DNA from 2 places in the Aeromonas sp. FDAARGOS 1415 genome. Region 2 is predicted to be linked to the other one. Evidence: riboswitches for the same ligand, from Rfam matches in the RefSeq annotation. Region 2 holds a riboswitch; the other holds the start of a gene.
The links. Region 2 has a riboswitch for lysine ahead of lysC (lysine-sensitive aspartokinase 3). Riboswitches for the same ligand answer to the same signal wherever they lie in the genome.
Positions count from the first base shown of each region.

Region 1: another riboswitch for lysine. It lies ahead of I6L45_RS17810 (Na+/H+ antiporter NhaC family protein); the one in region 2 lies ahead of lysC (lysine-sensitive aspartokinase 3).

Region 1 is NZ_CP077363.1:3,829,639-3,836,502, forward strand. It holds gene I6L45_RS17800 (flavohemoglobin expression-modulating QEGLA motif protein) at 1-1,326, shown strand, start outside; gene I6L45_RS17805 (thymidine kinase) at 1,395-1,976, opposite strand; gene I6L45_RS17810 (Na+/H+ antiporter NhaC family protein) at 2,062-3,642, opposite strand; lysine riboswitch at 3,730-3,901, opposite strand; gene I6L45_RS17815 (H-NS family nucleoid-associated regulatory protein) at 4,219-4,623, shown strand; gene I6L45_RS17820 (cob(I)yrinic acid a,c-diamide adenosyltransferase) at 4,694-5,257, opposite strand; gene I6L45_RS17825 (DUF3820 family protein) at 5,254-5,484, opposite strand; gene queE (7-carboxy-7-deazaguanine synthase QueE) at 5,486-6,157, opposite strand; gene queC (7-cyano-7-deazaguanine synthase QueC) at 6,219-6,864, opposite strand, start outside.
Region 2 is NZ_CP077363.1:3,063,697-3,070,560, reverse strand. It holds gene msrA (peptide-methionine (S)-S-oxide reductase MsrA) at 1-631, opposite strand, end outside; gene argA (amino-acid N-acetyltransferase) at 884-2,212, shown strand; lysine riboswitch at 2,324-2,546, shown strand; gene lysC (lysine-sensitive aspartokinase 3) at 2,633-3,985, shown strand; gene I6L45_RS14545 (hypothetical protein) at 4,057-5,139, opposite strand; gene I6L45_RS14540 (LTA synthase family protein) at 5,390-6,864, shown strand, end outside.

The sequences.
Region 1 (6,864 bases), 770 kb from region 2:
GAAAAGTATCGCCTGCACCTGAAATCCCTCTCGGATGAACTGCTCGCCCTGCAAAAGCCCATCCGCATCCTGGATGCGATCAAATGGCCCCGCCACCTGCAAGACGACTTTCTCGCCAAGGGTGGGAGGGAGCTGCCCGCCATCGACGCAGACTTCTATCACGCCCTCCCCCTGGGATTCGATCCCCGCAACAAATACCTGGAGCTCAAGGAGCTGAGGGACAGGATCCGCCGGCGCCTCGGTCCCCAGGACGATCTGGGGCGGATCCTGCAAGAGACGGTGGATCAATACATGGTGGTGATCGAGATGCTGCGCCAGCGCGGGCAACCGGATTTCCAGCGCTACAGCCAGCGGCTCTACGGCTCGGCCAGCGATCACCTGCGCGGGGATCGCAAAACCCTGAAAGAGCTGGGTGCGCGGCTGTGCGATATCTTCTCCCTGCCCGGTGCCCGTCATCTGGTACGCCCCTACCCCAAGGAGTTCGAGGGGGACGCCGCAGTGGCGAGGTTGCAGGGCAAGCTGTCGAGTTACTTCAGCGACGGCACAGTACAGGTGAAACTCAGCGATGGCATCGTCTCCGATGCCGCCGCCGGGGGGGATTACATCAAGCTCAACTCCCACGCCCGCTTCTCGGAGCTCGATCTCCAGGTGCTGGAGGTGCACGAGGGCTGGGTTCACGTGGGCACCACCTTGAACGGTCGTCAGCAATCCTACGCCACCTGGCTCGGCGCCGGCTCGCCGCGCATCACCGCCTGCCAGGAGGGGCTCGCCGTGCTCATCGAGACCCTCACCTTCAGCTCTTTCCCGGACAGGGCCAAGCGCATCTCGGATCGGGTCATGGCCATCGACATGGCGGAGCGCGGCGCCGACTTCATCGAGGTGTTCCGGCACTTTGTGGACAAGGGGGCCAGCGAACACGATGCCTACAAGATCACCCAACGGGTCTTTCGCGGTGGCATGGTGGCCGGCGGTGCCTGCTTCACCAAGGATCTCTCCTATGTGAAGGGCTATGTGGAGACGGTCAACTTCATCCGCAGCGCCGTGCTGGAGGGGGTGCCCGAGATCCTGCCCATGCTGTTCGTCGGCAAGGTGACCCTGGACGACATCCCTGTGCTCTACCAGCACTATCTGGAGGGGCTCATCGATGCTCCCCGCTACCTGCCCCCCATGTTCCGCGATCTCACCGGCCTCTACGTCTGGTTCGGCTTCGCCTCCGGCATGTCCCTGGTGGACATAGGCCGGGTGCAGCAGCATTTTCGCCAGCTGTTCCACCGCCTGCCGGTGGCCGATCCCATCATCGCCCCCGTCGATATCGAGATCGACTGAGCCGTCAGAAACAAGAAAGGCGCCATATTGGCGCCTTTCTTGTTCACGTTGCACGCATCAGCCGCGGGTTACTTGAAAGCCCGCCCCTCCAGATAGTGCTTGCGGCAGAGCGACACATAGCGATCGTTGCCGCCGATCTCCACCTGCTCGCCATCACGCATCACCTGCCCTGCTTCATTGACGCGAGAGTTCATGTGGGCCTTGTTGCCGCACCAGCAGATGCTTTTCAGCTCCTCGAACTTGTCGGCCAGGCAGAGCAGGTGGTAGGAGCCGGGGAAGAGTTCGCCACGAAAATCGGTCTTGAGGCCGTAGGCGATCACCGGGATGTCCTGCTCATCGACGATGCGGGCGAGCTGATAGACCTGTTCACGGGTCAGGAACTGCGCCTCGTCCACGATGAAGACATCGATGTGACGCTCGGCGTGACGCGCCTTGACCATCTCGAACAGATCGCAGGTGTCGCTGAACACTTCCACCCTCAGCTCCAGCCCTACCCTGGCACTGATGACCCCGAGCCCGAAACGATCGTCGATGGCCGGGGTCATGGCCAGCGGAACCATGCCGCGCTCCAGATAGTTGAAATGAGCCTGGATGAGCTGGGTCGATTTGCCTGAATTCATGGTGGCAAATTTGTAGTGCAGTGAAGCCATGATGGAGTTCCGAAAGGGGAATGATGGGGCGCATGCTAACGAAAGCCCCCGCCAAAACCAAGGGGCCCGAAGGCCCCTTGTGCTCTTATGCGACGGCCAGCGCGCGATGCTGCCGGGTTTTGCGCAAATGGTAGCCAGAGAATATCAGGAACCAGAGCGCACTGACGGTGAAGCCGGCCAGCACAGAATGCATCAGCCCCATCACCAGGTAGCCGAGGGCGGCACCGAAGGCGACAGCCAGCGCATAGGGAAGCTGCGTCATCACGTGATCGATGTGATGGCAACCGGCGCCGGTGGCCGACAGTATGCTGGTGCTGGAGATGGGCGAGCTGTGATCGCCGAACACCGACCCCGCCAGCACGGCCGCCAGCATGGGCAGCATCAGGGCCGCATCGCTGGCCGCTGCCATGTCGCCGGCAAGCGGCAGCATGATGCCGAAGGTGCCCCAGCTGGTGCCGGTGGCAAACGCCATGGCGCAGGAGAGCACGAAGACCACGGCAGGCAGTACTTCGACGGGCAGGTTGCCGTTGGCCAGGGAAGCCAGGTACTTGCCGGTCTCCACGTCGCGCACCACGGCGCCAATGGTCCAGGCAAACAGCAGGATGTTGATGGCCGGCAGCATGGCCATGATCCCTTGCGGCGCAGCCTTCATCCAGTTGCTGGCGCCCAGCTTCAGGCGCATGGCCAGGCCGATGGAGACCACCAGGCTGCACAGGGCGCCATAGACCAGGGAAGAACCCACATTGGTGTTCTCGAAGGAGCCGAGCACGCTGAACGGCAGCCCCTTGTCGGCCAGCACGGTGGCACCGGAGTCGATCATGAAATAGACGGTAGCCAGGGTCAGGGTCAGGATCGGCAGCACCATGTCAATCATGCCGCCATTGCTCTCCTCCGGGCTCTCCATGTCCAGACCGATGGGGCGGCCCTTGGACTCATCCCACAGCTTGCCCTCCAGGGCCCACTGCTCGTGCTGGCGCATGGGGCCGATATCGAGCTGGAAGGCGATCACCACCAGCACCATGATCAGGGTAAACACGGCATAGAGATTCATGGGGATCATCTCCACGAAGGCCGAGATGGGGCTCTGCTCGGTCAGACCGTGAGCCGCCATGATGCCCCCCACCAGGGCGATGATGTAGGCCCCCCAGGAGGAGATGGGCATCAGCACGCAGACCGGTGCGGCGGTGGAGTCCAGCAAATAGGCCAGTTTGGCGCGGGAGATCTGGAAGCGATCGGTCACCGGACGACAGATGGCCCCCACCGACAGGCTGTGGAAGAAGTCATCGATGAAGAAGGCAAACACCATCAGACCGGTGAGCGTCTTGGCCCCCTTGCGGGTCTTGGCGCGGCGCTCGGCCCACTCCGCAAAGGCCCGGGTCGCCCCGGAGACGCTCATCAGGCTGATGAGGCCACCGAGGAGCAACATGAAGATGATCATGTTGACGTTGTCACGATTGAGCGCGCCATCGACCCAGAAGATCTTCAGCACTGTGTTCAGCATGTAATGCAGGGAATCGAGAGGAGAAAACTGGTTCAGCAGCAGGCTGCCTGCGACTATGCCCACCCCCAGCGACACCAGGACGCGGCGGGTGATGATCGCCAGGGCGACGGCCAGCAAGGGGGGAACGACGGACCAACCGGAGTCGGCGAAGTGAACGATGTCCATGATCTCTTTGCACCTAAAGACAACAGGTGGAGATCTACCGAGAGGATCAAAGAAACAAAACCCATGGGGAGGTCATACTCCTCAGCCCCTTCAGGTAGCGCTCCATAGTGAATGACTATGGCAGTCCTGCACCTATTAGATGCAGAACCAGCAACCCGGTATGATGGCCTGGTCACTTCGGCGCTGACTCCTTTCCTTGTGCATCATCGGCATCACCCTCCGCACAAGTAGTCATAGGCAGCGCGCCTCTACTTAAAGGTATTCGCGGCACATTTTATCGAGCCACCGGGTGATAGCAAGTTTTTTGATTAAATTTCAAGGCAGCTATGGCAAAACAAGGGGAAATGGTAGTCAAATGGTTCGCAATATTGGCACAGAGCGACATTTTCATCTACCTGGAACTCATTCGGAAATGCACACATCCAACAGGATAAATATATCTTCAAGAATATTTACGCTTCTTAATTTATCAGCCTAATTAATTATTTCGGTAGACTTGACTTGATGCCAACCCCCCCTATAAATTACCGAAAAACATCTTCCCCTCCATAATATTCTGCTCGCGTGGTAGCCAATATGAACGAGTTTTTGAAAGTACTGTTGAATATCCGTAGCCTGCGGGCAACTTGCCGTGAATTGACGCTGGAACAGCTGGAAGAGGGATTGGAGAAACTCTCCGCCGTGGTCGCTGAGCGTCAACAGGATGAATCTGCCGAACGCCAGGCCCGCGAAGAACATCAAAAGAAAATTGCCGAATACGCCGAAATGCTGAAAGCCGCGGGAATCGATCCGGCTGAATTGGTGACCACGGCCGCCATCGACAGCCCCAAGGCCAGCAAAGGCAAACGCGCCCCCCGTCCCGCCAAATATCGTTATCTCGATAATGGCGTGGAAAAGACCTGGACCGGCCAGGGTCGCATGCCCTCCGTCATTGCCAAGGCCGTGGCCGAAGGCAAGTCCGTGGAAGACTTTGCCATCTGAGCGTGAATGCCCTTCCCCGCCAAATAAAAAACCTCGCCAGGCGAGGTTTTTTATTGCCAGAGTCTGCCCTTCAGCGCCGCTCTGCGGCCTTAACCCAGAGCACTTCAGGGATGCCCTGCGAGACCAGCAGATATCTGGCCACCGTGAAAAACCAATCACTTAGCCGATTCAGGTAAGGCAGGACAGCCGGGTTCACCCGCTCTTCCCGGCTCAGCCCCAGCAGCAAGCGCTCGCAGCGGCGGGTCAGGGTACGTACCACGTGGGCCTGGGCAGCCGCCCGCGATCCGCTCGGCAAAATGAAATTACGCAACACCGGCAGCTGGGCGCTGTAGGCATCGATCTGCTGCTCCAGTCTCTGGGTCCAGCTCTCGTTGACCTGCCAGAGGCTGGCCTCTTGCGCCTCGCTGGAAAAGGCCAGCTCGCCGCCCAGATCAAACAGCTCTTGCTGCAGCAATATCAGCTCGGCCAATAATACCGTCTCGTCGGCGGGTATTTCGGCCATCAAGAGTCCTATCTGGGAATTCAGCTCGTCGATGGCACCATAAGTTTCCACACGTCGATCATCTTTGGCCAGGGAAGTTCCGTCAGCCAGACGCGTGAGCCCCTTGTCCCCCTGCCTCGTATATATTCTCATTCTGACATCCTGTTAATAATGGGAATAATCATGGACTCCAGCCCATTGAGTTTTATCTCGTACGCCAGTGCCAAAGATTGGCCAAGGGCGCCGGCAGGAAAGCCGCTGCGTGCCATCCATACCAGATAGGGTTCAGGAATATCGATGATGCGCCGCCCGCGATATTTCCCGTACGGCATCTTCTGCGTCAGGGTTAGCAATACCCTCTCATCACCGAGTCCGTCCATATCAATCGATATTCAGGTATTTATGGGTCTGGATGGAGAGCCGCCAGTTGCGGGCGATGCAGGTCGCCATCGCCAGCTCGGTGGCTCTGGGTTTCTGGCTGATGGGTTGCAGCGCGATCACCACATCCTCGCGCAGCCGGGCGCTCGCCAGCAGGGCGTCGAGCTCCTCGATGTGTCGCTCCGTCGCTACCGGGTGCTTGATCTCGTTGGCCCGCTCCAGGGCCGACACCAGCACCGGCAACCCCCCTTTCATGCCGATCTTGGGGGAGACGGTCACCCAGGTCTGCTCATGGGTCAGGATCTCGCTGGTGCCGCTGGTTTCGATCTGCACCTGGTAACCCGATGCCACCAGGGCCGACGAGAGCTCGTGCAGATCATAGAGGCAGGGCTCGCCACCGGTTAACACCACGTGGCGCGCCCGGTATCCCAGGGTATCGAAGCTGGCCAGGATGTCGTGGGTGCTCATCTTGCTCCAGCCATCGGATTCGTTGGATCTGTCCAGCACCTCGCCGCGCCCGACCTCACGGGCGGGATCCACCACCCAGGTATGGCGGGTGTCGCACCAGGGGCACCCCACCGGGCAGCCCTGCAGGCGAACGAAGATGGCGGGCAGGCCGGTGAAGACCCCCTCCCCCTGGATGGTCTGGAAGATCTCGTTGATTGGATAGTGCATCTTGATCACGACTGGCTACAAAAGGCGCGGATTATACCCCAAAGCCCGGCGCGGCACAGGCTCAACTTCCGCTTTTCTCACCGAGCCCGGTTTTCTCGTACAACCGGGCCGCAATGGCTGCCCTGTCGGCCAGATAGAGGTCTAGCCCCCGTCGGCGCAGCTCGCAGGCAGGACAAGCCCCGCAGCCATCCCCCTGGATGCCGTTATAGCAAGTCAGGGTCTGGTGGCGCACGGTATCCAGGTGACCGTAGTGATCCGCCAGTGCCCAGGTCTCGGCCTTGTCGAGCCACATCAGGGGGGTCTCGAAGCGAATGGCGCGATCCAGCCCCAGGGAGACCGCCTGATTGAGCGCTTTGACAAACTCGTCGCGGCAATCGGGGTAGCCGGAGAAATCGGTCTCGCACACCCCGGTGATCACCGCCTCGGCGCCCACCTGATAGGCGTAAATGGAGGCCAGGGTCAGGAACAGGATGTTTCGCCCGGGTACGAAGGTATTGGGCAGGCCGTTATCCTGCAGCTCACCGCTCACCGGGATATCGTCCCGGGTCAGGGCCGAGATGGCGAGCTCCCCCAGCATGGTGACGTCCATCACCTTGTGGGCGGCAATGCCAAGCGCCCCGGCCAGCCGGCGCGCGGTCTCTATCTCCGCCCGGTGGCGCTGGCCGTAATCGAAGGTGATGGCGTGCACTTCGTCATAAAGAGCCTGA
Region 2 (6,864 bases):
AGCGATTGAGGCTGGGAGGCAGGCAGACGCCGATGCCCCCCAGGCCGCAATACCCTTCCGGGTTCTTCTCCAGATATTGCTGGTGATAATCCTCGGCGTAGTAGAAGGGTGCCAGTGGCAGGACCCGGGTAGTGATGGTGCGCCCGTCACCGCTCGAGGTCATGGCCTGCTGGTAGGCGGCCAGGCTCTGCTGGGCGATCGCCTCCTGGGCGTCGTCCCCGAAGAAGATGACGGAGCGGTACTGGGTGCCGATGTCGCCGCCCTGGCGCATGCCCTGGGCCGGATCATGGTGCTCCCAGAACAGCTTGACGAGATCCCCATAGCTGATGACCCTGGGATCGAACACCACCTGCACCGTCTCGGCGTGACCGGTCAGCCCGCTGCACACCTCCTTGTAGGTGGGGTTGGGGGTCAGCCCCCCCTGATAACCGGCGGCGGTGGAGTAGACGCCCGGTTGCTGCCAGAACAGGCGCTCCACGCCCCAGAAACAGCCCATGCCAAACCAGGCCAGCTCCATTCCCTCGGGCCAGGGCCCCTGGGTAGGATGACCGTTGACCGCGTGCTGCTGGCCAATTTCCATCGCCTCGCGACGTCCCGGCAGCGCGTCTGCCGGTGAAATAATCTGCTCCATATGCCCTGTCCTTGTATAAAACCCCGCGCAATGCGGCTGACGAAAAGGAACACCGAAGATAACAGGTTCTTAGCCCGGATCAACCGAGGGCGCCAGCTTGCCGGCGGGAGCACAGTCCCGAGCCTCTCATCCCGCTCTCCGGCGCCCTGGTCAAAATCGCATCAAAAAAACACGGCGGCAATATTTAGTCTTGATTTGTGAATTTATTTTCATATATTGAGCGAATTGCTGCTTTTTTATGGAATGACATACGTGCGTGAACGCGAACCCAGCCTGGTCCATGCCTTTCGGCAATCCACCCCCTATGTCAATGTGCATCGGGGTGCCACCTTCGTGCTGATGATCGGCGGGGAAGCCATCTGCCACCCCAATTTTGCCAACATCGTCAGCGACATCGCCCTGCTGCAGACCCTCGGCATTCGCTTGGTGCTGGTGTTTGGCTCCCGCCCGCAAAATGACGAGGCCCTGGCCCGCGCCGGCATCCAGGCCCAGTACCACAGACGGGTCCGGGTCACCGACGACGAGAGCTTCGCCATCATCAAGCAGGTGTGCGGCGGTCTGCAATACGACATTACCGCCCAGCTCTCCATGGGGCTGGCCAACACCCCCATGCAGGGGGCGCGCATCAGCGTGGTGAGCGGCAACTTCGTCACCGCCCAGCCCCTCGGGGTGGATGAAGGCATCGATTTTTGCCACAGCGGCCGGGTGCGGCGCATCGACGTGGAAGGGATCACCCGCCAGCTGGATCAGCACGGCCTGGTGCTCATCTCCCCCATCGGCTGCTCGGTCACCGGCGAGAGCTTCAACCTGAGCTCGGAAGAGGTGGCCCGCCGGGTCGCGGTGGATCTCAAAGCCGACAAGCTCATCTGCTTCAGCAGCACCCAGGGGGTCATGGACAGGCACGGCGAGGCCATCTCCGAGCTCTTCCCCGAGCAGGCCGAGGAGCTGCTGGTGGAGCTGGAGCAGGCGGGCGAGGAGATGTCCGGCACCGCCCGCTACCTGCGCGCGGCCATCGCCTCCTGCCGGGGCGGTGTGCCCCGCTCCCACCTGGTGAGCTATCAGGATGACGGCGCCATGCTGCAGGAGCTCTTCAGCCGGGAGGGGCTTGGCACCCAGATCGTGCGGGAAAGCGCCGAGCGGGCACGGGCCGCCACCATAGAGGACATCGGGGGCATCCTGGATCTCATCCGCCCCCTGGAGGAGGAAGGGATCCTGGTGCGCCGCTCCCGGGAACAGCTGGAGATGGAGATCGACAAGTTCACCATCATAGAGCGCGACGGCCTCATCATCGGCTGCGCGGCGCTCTACTGCTTCATGGAGGAGGCCATGGCCGAGATGGCCTGCGTCGCCATCCACCCGGAGTATCGCAACTCCAACCGGGGTGACACCCTGATCGCCAAGGTGGCCGAGCGGGCCAAGCGGCTCGGCATCCGCCGGCTGTTCGTGCTCACCACCCGCTCCATCCACTGGTTCCGGGAACGGGGCTTCGATCCCCTGGAGGTGGAGGATCTGCCGGTGGCGCGCCAACGGCTCTACAACTGGCAGCGTCGCTCCAAGGTTTTGTCCAAGACCATTTCGTAACTTGTTGATCTTGTGTCTAGTTGCCGTCAATTTTGTTCTTTTTTACAAACTCGATTGACAGTGCAATCCAGTGCAGGGTATTTCTACATGCACGCCACCTTCCCAGAAGGTGGCACCAGAAGAGGAGCGCTGCCCAGGCAGCCCAAGGGAGGACACCAGCGTCCGGTGAACTTGGGTCAGGGGGAGCAGCGCCGAGATGGGGCGGGTGACTGGACACCGCCACGTCGGCTGCGGGGGCTGAATCCCCCGGGTTGTCATCGGTAGTGGTCATCCCACAGGCATCCAGCCAGGATCCTTGCGGGATGGGCACCACGGGTGGAGTGCTTCTGGCCGGGATCCTTCGCCATTCCTGCCATTTTTTGCCTCCTCCTCTCTTTTGCCCGATGAAACCGGATTTTCACCTTGAGACAGGAGTATGCAATGAACCCGATCAACGTCGCCAAGTTTGGCGGAACCAGCGTCGCCGATGCCGCGGCCATGAACCACTGCGCCGACGTGGTGCTGGCCAATCCGGCGACCCGGGTGGTGGTGCTGAGCGCTAGCGCCGGCGTCACCAACCTGCTGGTGAGCCTGGCCCAGGGTGAACTGGACGAAGCCGAGCAGGATGCCCAGCTCGACAAGCTGGCCGGGATCCAGCACGCCATCCTGGCCGCCCTTGGCAATCCGGCCGAGGTGAGCGCCCTCATTCACGCCCAGCTCGGCGACATTCGCACCATGGCCCGTCAGGCCTGCCAGCACACCGACGCCGAACTGGCGGACAGGCTCATCGCCTGCGGCGAGCTGATGTCCACCCGCCTCTTCACCGAGCTCCTGCACCAGCGCGGCGTCAAGGCCCGGTGGCAGGATGCGCGCCAGCTGCTGCGCACCGACAGCCGCTTTGGCAAGGCGACCGTGGATCTGGCCGCCACCCGCGCCCTCTGCCAGCAGGCACTGGGCCCGGTTCTGGGGGAGAGCCTGGTCATCACCCAGGGCTTCATCGGTGCCGACGGCGATGGCCGCACCACCACCCTGGGCCGTGGCGGCTCCGACTACAGCGCAGCCCTGCTCGCCGAGGCGCTGGACGCAGGCAGCATCGAGATCTGGACCGACGTCCCCGGCATCTACACCACGGATCCCCGCCTCGTCACCCGGGCCCGCCCCATCCCCGAAATCAGCTTCGTGGAGGCGGCCGAGATGGCCACCTTCGGCGCCAAGGTACTGCACCCGGCCACCCTGCAACCGGCCCTGCGCCAGGACATCCCGGTGTTCGTCGGCTCCGCCAAGGATCCCGCCGCTGGCGGCACCTGGATCCGCGCCACCACCAGCAGCACCCCGCTGTTCCGGGCCGTGGCCCTGCGCCGCCAGCAGGTGCTGGTGACCCTGCACAGCCTCAACATGTTCCACGCTTACGGCTTCCTGGCCGAGGTGTTCAGCATCCTGGCCCGTCACCGCATCTCGGTGGACCTCATCACCACCTCCGAGGTGAGCGTGTCCCTGACCCTGGATCACACCGGCAGCCAGAGCAACGGCGAGCCCATCCTCAACGACAAGGTGCTGGCGGAGCTCGGCCAGCTGTGCAAGGTGGAGGTGGAGACCGGCTTCGCCCTGGTGGCGCTCATCGGCAACCGCATGAGCGAGGCGACCGGGGTCGGCAGCCAGGTGTTCGACGCCATCCGCGAACACAACATCCGGATGATCTGCTACGGCGCCAGCGCCCACAACCTCTGCTTCCTGGTGAAGGAGAGCGAAGCGGGCCACATCGTCAACTGCCTCCACCGGGAGCTGCTCGACTGACTCAGCCCTGCGGGGTGACGGGATAAATGAAAAGAGGGGCGCCGATGCGCCCCTCTTTCATATTGCCAGCCCTATGATCGCGAGGACGGCAGCAGGTTGGCCCGGATCTGCTCGCGCAGGTCCCCCAGCCGCAGTAGCAAGCCGGCCTGATCCAGCCCCGCCTCGTCGGGCCCCAGGTTCTCGGCAAGCGCCGGGAAGTAATCTTGCACCGCCTGCTCCAGCCAGTCGAGGCGGCGCAGGGTCAGCGGGCCGCAGCTCTTGCCGCCCAGATCGTCCAGGATGTCGAGCCGGTGGCTGCGGTACATGTCCCGCCACCAGTTTGCGGCAAGCGCCTCGTCGCTCGCGAGCGCCGCACTCCACTCCCCCACCAGCCCCTGGATGCGGGCCAGCACGGGGGCACTCGCCCCCTCCCGGTTCAGATACTGCAGCTCCCCCCTGGCCCAGGCGAGGCAGAGCTCGCGCCAGTGGCGAAACAGCGGCAGGGGATCGGCCTCGTCCAGCCAGAGCCCGGACAGGGTGCGGGTCTCCAGCCGTTCGGGCACATGAAACTCGGGGTCGGCCAGGCCGTTGGAGTTGAACTCGTGCAGGGGATCGAAGGGCCACATGTAGCCAAAGTCGAACACCGAGACCTGCTGGCCGTCGTCGAGCAGATTGCCCGGGCTCGGATCCCAGTCAAACCAGCCCCAGCGGGCCAGCTCTGCCTCCACCGCCAGCATCTGCGCCAGATTGCGCTTGCAGAGCTGGCGCACCGGCTCCCCCCTCAGCCAGGGAGAGACCAGCACCCCGGCCCGGGCGGAGCCGAAGCTGGTGCAGACCACGTTGGAGAGGATGGTAGGATGCAGCTCCCGCAGGCTCTCTATCTCGCGGCGGCGCTCCAGCTCGGTGAGAAAGGCGGTCTTGCCGTCCACATTGGCCACCAGGGAGTCCTTTCTACGCCGCTTCAGACACCAGTGATGGCCCTCCACCTTGAGGTGAAACACCTCGGCGGTCAGTCCGTGACCATAGCACTTGATCACATCCGGGTGATCCCCGGTCAGCCTGATGAGCTGGGCCAGGGGCAGGGGACAGTCCCGCTCACGCCCGATCCGGATCTCTTCCTTGCTCTCCAGCATCTGGAGCAACCTGGCCTGACGCGCCTCAACCTTGGGATTCATACATGTACCTCCAACCGTTGTTGAGAGACTAAACAGCACAACGGCGGCAAACCAGCGACAAAGCATCATGATGACGCTTTCATCACAGAATGAGTGCCCCTGCCGGATCGGGATCACAATTTGCAAGGTCTCACCTTCACGGAATATTCATCCCGTTGTCATTAAATTGACATCGCGGAACAAGCCCAGCACCATCGGGTCAAAATAGAGGCAGCCATTGCTGCCATGACAGCTCCAAGGATGAGCCCTTATGAATGCCCTCGTCTCCGGTCGCAGCCCCTCCCCTTCCCGGCCCCTGGCCGGGTGGCTGCTTGGTGTGCTGAGCACCCTGCTGCTGCTGACCCTCGCCCTCCCCGTGCTCAGCCCCGTCAGCTGGCTCGGGCGCGCGCAACCCCTGATCCTGGGTCCGGCGGATCAGCCGCTGGCCACCCTCAACCGCTACAGCCTGCTCTACAAGAGCGACAGCCGGGGTCTCTATCTGGTGGTGCGCAGCCAGTGGCAGCTGCTCAAGCCCCTGCAGGAGGGGGACAAGGTCCGGGTCGAGCTGCTCAACGACAGGGGCGTGCGCATCGATCAGCTGAGCCAGGCGGTGGCGAAACGCCAGAAGTGTCGCCAGAACCGCTGCACCCTGGAGCTCAACAGCGCCCTGCGCGCCCCCGACGATGCCCTGGACAGCCGCTACCAGCTGCGCATCGGCCTGCTGCTCACCGACCGGCCAGATAGCGCCGAGTACAGCCAGATCCTGCAGACTCTGCCGGAGCGCGGGTTCAACCTGACCTATCTGATGACCAGCCTGCTGCTGGTGTTGCTGATCAGCGCCGCCGTGCTCAGGGTGCTGATGCCACGACTGCGCCGCAGCTACCGCTCCCGGATCTTTGGCAGCCTGCTGCTCGGCAACCTCACCTTCGTGCTGCTGCACGGCTTCGTGGTGTTCAAGCTGGGGGAATTCCTGTTCTGGTCGGGCTTTCGTCCCGAGCACTACTACCTCGCCTGGGGCAGCATGGTGCTGGGCTGGAGCCTCTGCGCCCTGGCGGGCTTCAACCTCTACATGGGGCTGGTGTTCACGGCCCTGTCGGGCATAGGCCTGCTCGCCAACTTCATGAAGATCGCCATCTACGGGGTGCCGCTCGGTGGAGACGATCTCGGCAACCTGATGGCCCTGCTCCACATCCTGCTCGATCAGCACCCCGTGTTGCCGGTGCTCGCCGTGCTGGGGCTCCTGTTCTTGTGCTGGCGTTTCGCCCTGTCGCGCTGGCTTCTTCGCACGGCCGCCGCCACCGCGGCCTTCTTCGCCCTGTGCGTGTTCGCGACCCAGACCAGCAACAAGCTGCTGGGCGCCAACATCCGTTACGTGGACAGGGCGGTGAACTACCACAGAGACATCATCCGTGCCGGCCCCGGACTCTATCTCTTCAATCTGGTGGACGAGATGCTGCAAAGCGGCAACGTCTTTCGCTACCCCCTGCAGATCAACGAGCGCACTCCCGAGCTGAGCCAGCCGGCCCAGAGCGAGCCGCCCCGCTTCGATCTGGTGATCGTGCTGCAATACGAATCCCTCTGGCTCGACTGGCAGGGCAAGATCTGCGCCCCCGCCCCCACCCTGGCCCTGCCCGCCGGGGTCGCCCAGTGGCACAAGACCATCCACTCCCCCACCACGGGGGGCATGACGGTGCTGGCGGAGTTCGAGATGAACACCGGCCTGCCCGTGGGCCTGCTCAAGCAGGG